DNA from 2 places in the Lactococcus sp. AK05 genome. Region 2 is predicted to be linked to the other one. Evidence: predicted binding sites of a transcription regulator. Region 2 holds the regulator's gene; the other holds the start of a gene.
What was found. The regulator HrcA, encoded in region 2, represses chaperone genes, less so after heat shock. The targets are predictions, from matches to a motif close to TTAGCACTCNNNNNNNNNGAGTGCTAA.
Positions count from the first base shown of each region.

Region 1: the regulator HrcA is predicted to act here: its motif matches at 1,575-1,601, upstream of groES (co-chaperone GroES).

Region 1 covers NZ_JBFTEI010000002.1:103,838-107,815, forward strand. Annotated here, with positions in the region: gene groL (chaperonin GroEL) at 1-1,177, opposite strand, end outside; gene groES (co-chaperone GroES) at 1,265-1,549, opposite strand; gene AB6B24_RS05065 (single-stranded DNA-binding protein) at 1,669-2,058, opposite strand; gene nox (H2O-forming NADH oxidase) at 2,148-3,488, opposite strand; gene ytpR (YtpR family tRNA-binding protein) at 3,651-3,978, opposite strand, start outside.
Region 2 covers NZ_JBFTEI010000001.1:544,751-548,728, reverse strand. Annotated here, with positions in the region: gene dnaK (molecular chaperone DnaK) at 1-1,249, opposite strand, end outside; gene grpE (nucleotide exchange factor GrpE) at 1,322-1,861, opposite strand; gene hrcA (heat-inducible transcriptional repressor HrcA) at 1,891-2,934, opposite strand; gene AB6B24_RS02655 (hypothetical protein) at 3,156-3,560, opposite strand; gene AB6B24_RS02650 (D-alanyl-D-alanine carboxypeptidase family protein) at 3,574-3,978, opposite strand, start outside.

The sequences.
Region 1 (3,978 bases), on a different contig from region 2:
AGAGTTTCATTGCTTTGAGCTCTGTTTCAGTTGCAGCACCAACTTTAACAACTGCAACACCACCAGCTAATTTTGCAAGACGTTCTTGTAATTTTTCACGGTCAAAATCAGAAGTTGTTTTTTCAATTTGCGCTTTAATAATAGCTACACGATCAGAAATAGCATCAGCAGAACCAGCACCTTCAACAATTGTTGTGTGGTCTTTATCCACAGTTGCTTTAGCTGCTTGTCCTAAAGCTTCAAGAGTAGCATCTTTAAGATCAAGACCAAGTTCTTCAGTAATTACTGTACCACCTGTCAAGATAGCCAAATCTTCCAATTGAGCTTTACGACGATCACCAAATCCTGGTGCTTTTACAGCTACAACATTGAAGACACCTTTAATCTTATTAAGAACAAGCGTTGGCAATGCTTCTCCATCAACATCATCAGCTACAATAAGAAGTGGACGATTTGTTTTCAAGATTTGTTCAAGGAGCGGTAAAATTTCTTGAATGTTTGAGATTTTTTTGTCGGTAATAAGAATATAAGGATTATCTAATTCAGCAACCATTTTTTCTGTATTAGAAACCATATATTGACTCAAATATCCACGGTCAAATTGCATTCCTTCAACAACATCGAGTTCAGTTTGCATCCCTTTTGATTCTTCAATGGTGATAACCCCGTCAGAACCTACACGTTCCATTGCATCAGAAATATACTCACCCACTTTTTCACTACGTGATGAAACGGTAGCTACTTGCGCAATTGCTGATTTATCGTGGACAGGAATTGCCATCTCTTTAATTGACGAAACAGCTGTTTCAGCAGCAAGTTCAATTCCTCGGCGAATACCAACTGGATTTGCACCTGCGGTAACATTTTTTAAACCTTCACGAACGATAGCTTGTGTCAAAACTGTCGCTGTTGTTGTACCGTCACCTGCGATATCATTTGTTTTTGAAGCAACTTCTGAAACAAGTTTAGCTCCCATATTTTCAAAATGATCTTCAAGTTCAATCTCTTTGGCAATCGTTACACCATCGTTTGTAATTAAAGGTGATCCATATGATTTTTCAAGAACAACATTGCGACCTTTTGGTCCAAGGGTTGTTTTTACTGTATCAGCAAGAATATCAATCCCACGCATCATCGCTGTTCTAGCATCACTTGAAAATTTAATATCTTTTGACATTTTAGCTCCTTTTTAAGAATATATTTTTAATTTTATAGATTTTAAGATAGACAAAAGACAACCAAAAAAATGATTGCTTTTATAATTTTACTCTACAATTGCAAGAAGGTCTGAATCTTTGAGAATCAAGAATTCCTCACCATCCATTTTTACGGTCGTTCCAGCAAATTTTTCAAAAATTACTGTGTCCCCTACTTTTACGAGTGGAGAAATCAGTGTTCCATGATGATTTGTTTTCCCTTCACCGACGGCAACAACTTCAGCTGTTTGAGGTTTTTCTTGGGAAGCGCTTGTTAACACAATTCCACCCATTGATTTTTCCTCTTCTTCTTTTACACGTAAAACTACGCGATTCTCTAAAGGTTTCAACATTATATTTTCCTCCATTTTTTATTTTTTAGCACTCTTATTAAACGAGTGCTAACATATTCTTATTTTATCTCAATGGTCAGATTTAGTCAAGAGAAAACATTTAGATTTTATGAAATAAATTAGAAAGGGAGTTCTTCCGCATCAAGTAAGGTTTCTTCAGTCTTTATAGCGCTTTCTCGTAAAGCGATTGTTGCCCTACTTTCAAGTAAATCATAACTCAGTCCTAAGATTTCTGTGACATAATGTTTTTGATTTTGCTTATCCGTATAATTTCTAGTTCTAATTTCTCCTTCAATTGAAATAAGACTTCCTTTTTTTGCGTAAGAAACTAAAGTTTCTGCAGATTTTCCCCAAATAATAATTGAAATAAAATCTGCCTCTCGTTCTCCTTTTTCATTTTTGAAACGGCGATTGACTGCTAAGGTCACACGGACATATGATTTATCATTTGTTGTTTTTGAAATTTCTGGCGCACTGGTTAAGCGTCCAATTAACATGGTTTTATTCATAATAAAATCCTCCTAACTTTTTATACGTAAAGTTAGGACATTTGTCACAAAAAAAATAAAAAATCTATCAATTGATAGATTTTTATGGTTTATTTTGCATTTAAAGCTGCAACAGTCATGTAATTATATGGACTATTGAAGTGTGGTAAGAAGAATAAATCAAGTAAGGCTAATTCATCAATCGTTTTCTTTTCTTGAATAGCTAAACTAAACATATTAATATTTCCTGCAATTATTTCACTCTTGCTAGCAAGTTGAGCACCAATAATTCTGCGACTTTTTGTTTCATAAACGATACGAATTTTCACACTATCATTATTTTCATGAAGGAACCATGCTTTTTGCTTATCTTCAAAATCACTAAATGAAACTTCTAGGCCGATTTTTTTCGCAGCTTTAACCGACAAGCCCGTAGAAGTCATATTGTAACCAAAAATAGAGATTCCATTAGAACCTTGTACACCAACAGACTCTATTGATTTTCCTCCAATATTATGACCAGCAACAATCCCTGAGCGAACAGCGTTTGAGGCAAGGGCAATGTAGGTGAAGTCTTGTAAAGCATTAGAATAGATTGTGGCAACATCTCCTACAGCATAAACATCTGGGTCACTACTTTGTTGATGTTTATCCACTTTGATTGCTCCATTTTTAAAGGTTTCTAAATGTTCACCAGCCAATGCACTATTGGCTGTAAATCCAATACAATTAATAACGAGGTCAACATCATAAGTTGATTTATTAGTTACAATCTGTGATACATGACCTTTTTCATTTGCCTTAAACTCTTGAGCCAATTCCCCAAAATGGAGTTCAATTCCATGTTGGGCAAGATTTTCATCCATTCCTTTAGCAAACTCTTCATCATAATATGAAGCAAGTGAAGTACTTTCTGCATCAAAAAGTAGAACTTCTTTTCCACGACGTTTGGCAGCTTCAGCAATTTCTGTCCCAATATAACCAGCACCAATCACAGCAATCCGTTTCACATCATTCTTAGCAAACTCTTCGTCAATGGCTTGCCCTTCTTGAAAAAGTTTTAAAAAATGAATGCCTTTAAGATCTTTTCCTGGCAAGTTAGGAATAATTGGACGTGAACCTGTTGCCAGAACGAGTTTATCATAACTTTCTGTAATCTTTTCTCTAGTTTTTGACTTGGCATAAATCATTTTATTAGTAAAGTCGATTTCTGAAACTTCTGTTTCTGTTAATATCTTTACTCCCTTTTTTTCAAAATCTTCTGCTTTGGCATAAAACAGCTCATCTGGTTTTTCAATTTGTCTTCCGACCCAAATAGCTGTCCCACACCCCAAGTAACTCATATTACTGTTACGGTCAATCATAACAATCTCATGGCCTGGATATTGATCAATTAATGTATTTGCTGTAGCAATGCCTGCGTGGTTCGTACCGATAACTACGATTTTCATGCTAATAATTCTCCTTTAAATGTAAAATTCTTTTTACATTATTCAGTTTAGCATAAGTCCTTCTATTTTCTTTTGTAAGCGCTTGTGAACATTGTGAAAAATTTATTTTATTTTTTTTAGATAAAAAAACTGCCAAAATAAACTATTTTGACAGTTTTATTATTATGCTTGCCACATTGTTTCTGAATCAAAAGCTTTACCAGCGGATAAATCTGATGATAATTCAATGATTCCACGAACCTCAGGAGCATTTGGTAATTCAAGTTCACGAGCTGAACAAAGCATTCCGTAAGATTGAACACCACGAAGGGCTCCTGGGAAAATCAATGAGCCGTTAGGCATCATAGCACCAGGTAAAGCAGCAACTGTTTTTAAGCCAAGAGCTGCGTTTGGAGCACCACAAACAATTTGTACTGGATCGGCAAAACCAACATTAACTTTACAGATATGTAAATGGTCTGAATCTGGATGATCTTCCATTTCAACAATT
Region 2 (3,978 bases):
TTGGACGTTCACCTTGAAGTACATGAATATCTACAGCGGGTTGATTGTCAGCAGCAGTTGAGAAGACTTGTGATTTAGAAGTTGGGATAGTTGTATTACGGTCAATCAATTTTGTGAAGACACCACCCATTGTTTCAATACCAAGTGAAAGTGGAGTAACGTCAAGGAGAACAACATCTTTAACGTCACCAGTAATAACACCACCTTGAATTGCTGCACCCATAGCAACAACTTCATCAGGGTTTACTGATTTATTTGGTTCTTTGTTTGTTTCGTGACGAACAAGTTCAACAACAGCAGGGATACGAGTTGAACCACCAACCAAGAGAACTTCGTCAATATCAGAAGTTGACAAGCCAGCATCAGAAAGGGCTTGGCGAACTGGTTGACGTGTCGCTTCAACAAGATCATGTGTCAATTCATCAAATTTAGCACGAGTCAAAGCCATTTCCAAGTGAAGAGGGCCAGCAGCACCAGCTGTGATGAATGGCAAGCTGATTTGAGTAGTTGTTACACCTGAAAGGTCTTTTTTCGCTTTTTCAGCGGCATCTTTCAAACGTTGCAAAGCCATTTTATCTTGGGCAAGGTCAATTCCGTTTTCTTTCTTGAATTCGGCAACCATCCAGTCAATGATTTTTTGGTCAAAATCATCACCACCGAGTTTGTTGTTACCAGCAGTTGCAAGAACATCAAAGACACCATCACCAAGTTCAAGAATTGAAACGTCGAATGTACCACCACCAAGGTCAAATACAAGAATCTTTTCATCTTTATCTGTTTTATCAAGACCATAAGCAAGAGCTGCTGCTGTTGGTTCGTTAACGATACGTTCTACTTCAAGACCAGCAATTTTACCAGCATCTTTAGTTGCTTGACGTTGAGCATCATTGAAGTATGCAGGTACAGTGATAACTGCTTTTTCTACTTTTTCTCCAAGATAAGCTTCTGCTGTAGCTTTCAAGTTTTGAAGAATCATTGCTGAAATTTCTTGTGGTGTGTATTCTTTACCATTTGCAGAAACTTTTTCAGATGTTCCCATTTTTGATTTAATAGAAATAATTGTTTCTGGGTTAGTTACCGCTTGACGTTTTGCAGCGTCACCGACAATGATTTCACCATTTTTGAAAGCTACAACTGAAGGTGTTGTACGATTTCCTTCTGGATTTGGAATAATTTTTGATTCAGTTCCTTCAAGAACTGCTACTGCTGAGTTTGTTGTACCAAGGTCAATACCGATAATTTTAGACATATTATTAAATCTCCTTTATTTCTTATTACTTATGAATAGTTTAAAGACTTTGCGGTCAATTTATTTTTTAATTTACTGTGCTACGACAACCATTGCTGGACGAAGTAAACGTTCGTGAAGTTGGTAACCTTTTTGGAAAACTTGCACGATGCTGTCAGCTGGATGTTCATCATCAGCTGGGACAGTTTGAACAGCCATGTGAAGATTATGGTCGAAGCTTTCATAAGAAACTTCTTCAACGCCTTCTTCTTTAAGCGCTGAAATCAAGCTTTCTTGGACCATTTCAAGGCCTTTTTTAACATCATCCGTTAATCCTTCAACAGCAAGTGCACGTTCAAGATTATCTAGTGAAGATAAGATTTTTTTTGCTAAATCTTGTGAACGATATTTGATAAGTTGCAAACGTTCTTCATTTCCACGACGTTGTACGTTTTGCATTTCTGCAGAAACGCGAAGGAATTTATTTTCCCACTCAGTCGCTAACTTTTGTGCTTCATCAAGTTCGTTAATTTCTTCTTCAACAATATCCTCAAGTGCTTCCTCTGTTAACTCCTCAGTCACTTCTTCATCAACTTTTTCATTTTTGATTTCTTCTTTAGTTTCTTCGGACATAGGCCCTCCTTTTTTAAATAACTTTTTTATCATTTACTAATTTCATAATGGTTACCATCAAGATAACGATAATAGTCACTCAGCTTCATAGTTAAAACTTTAGCAACTAAGTCAAGAACTGATAACGTCCTTTGATAATCCATTTCTACAGGTCCAACGACTGTTAGAGTACCAAAACCGCGATATGGAATAACAAATTTTTGCGAAATAATCGTTAAATTTTTCATGTATTTTTCGTCATTGTCAAATTTAACGGCACGCATTTCATCGTTATTAGTGATTTCGCGAATTTCATGAAGCATCCGTTCATCATCGCTAAAGAGTTTATATAATTCTGCAAGATTGTCAGTTGCATAATCAAAGATATTTTTACGCCCAGCGACGGTCAGCCGTTCTTTGAACAAATCATCAAAAATTGATTCAAAGAGTTGGAGAACTTCACTCGTAACTTTGAAATAACGCTGAACAATCTGGGGAATCTCTGTTCGTAAAGTATAGTGAATATCAATCACTTTTTTACCAACCAGACGTTCTTTAACTAGATTACTAAAGACTGCTAAATCAGCTTCGGTCATCGATTTTGGAAGAATAAATTGATTTGTTCTTACTTCACCAGTCCCTAATGTTATAACTGAAAGTACTGAATGACTATCCAGCATGACCATTTCAAATGAAACTAATTGTTGGTCACGTTGAGGAGCATTAAGAACAAAGCTTGTCAAACCAGTGAGTTCTGATAAACTTTTAGCTGCTGTTTTAAACAGGTCAGATAGGCGATAAAAATCACCATCAAAAGCTTTCATCACTTTAAATAAGTCATTTTGACTAAATTCATCTAACTGGATGACATTTTCTACAAAATACTTATAACCTGAAACACTTGGAACACGTCCACTTGAGGTGTGTTCTTTTTGAATCAAGCCTAGTTTTTCCAAAACTTTCATGTCGTTTCGGATTGTAGCGCTAGAAGCTTGAATACTATCAAGGAGCGACTTTGAACCGATTGGCGTATGCTCTTTGGCATAAAGAGAAACAATCAAATTTAAAATTTGTCTTTGACGTTCTGTAATCATGGCTACTCCTTTCTCCACAGATAGGAAGTTTTGCAAAACTTCTTTCGCAAGCTCTAAAATTTCTTGAGCTTTTGACTTCTGTTTAGTATCTACAAGCTTTTTTCTGTTTTAGCACTCTTCATCTCTAAGTGCTAACAAATTTATTATAACCCTTTGTTTATACCTTGTCAAGCAAAAAGACATAAAAATTAGCACTCTTTTTATTAGAGTGCTAATTTGATTTATAAAAGATTGGAATCTTTGGATGTTTGCCAAATATTCATGACTGTAATTACCATTACAGCAATGACAAAGAGGCTTTCATACTTTACTTCATGTTGAATGAAAAGTATGGCATAATCTATAATCAAAAGTGCCGAAATAATTTCTAAAAGTATAAAAGTAAAACGCCAAAATTTCAATAATAGAAAGATTAATAAAGCAAAAATCAATAAATAGATTAAACTTTGCCAACTCGTAATTGTTGACGAAATTTTAGTCGTTAATGTTTTTATATTTGTCGATAAGTTATTAAAAAATTGACTAAAGAAATTATTATGAACAAGGAGAACTTTAATCATTTCCGAGACACTGTAAATAAATAGAGCAACATTAACATAGAGTAGAAGTCTGGTTCGGTTTAGCATGAATTCATTTCCTTTATGCTGGTAATAGTTTTAGATATTCTTCTAAAGTAAGATTGTGTTCGGTCATATATTTAGCATTTTCTAAACCAACATATCTAAAATGCCAGTCTTCATAGCCAATTCCTGTCTCTGCCTTTTTCCCTTCTGGAAAACGAAGAACAAATCCATATTTGGGAGCAATTGCTGCAACTTGTTTTGCATATTGACTCTCATTCAGGCTATCAATATTACTCATATCAATCGCTAATCCTGTTTGATGCTCTGAACTTCTTGGTGGCTGAGAATAAGTTTGCACATTTTTTATCGCTTCTTCTTCTGAAATTGGATTTCCACTAGAATTTACTGTTCCTTGACCATTCATTTCTGCTTGGACATAAGATTGATAAAGCCCTTCTTGATATGAGACTGACCGATAACC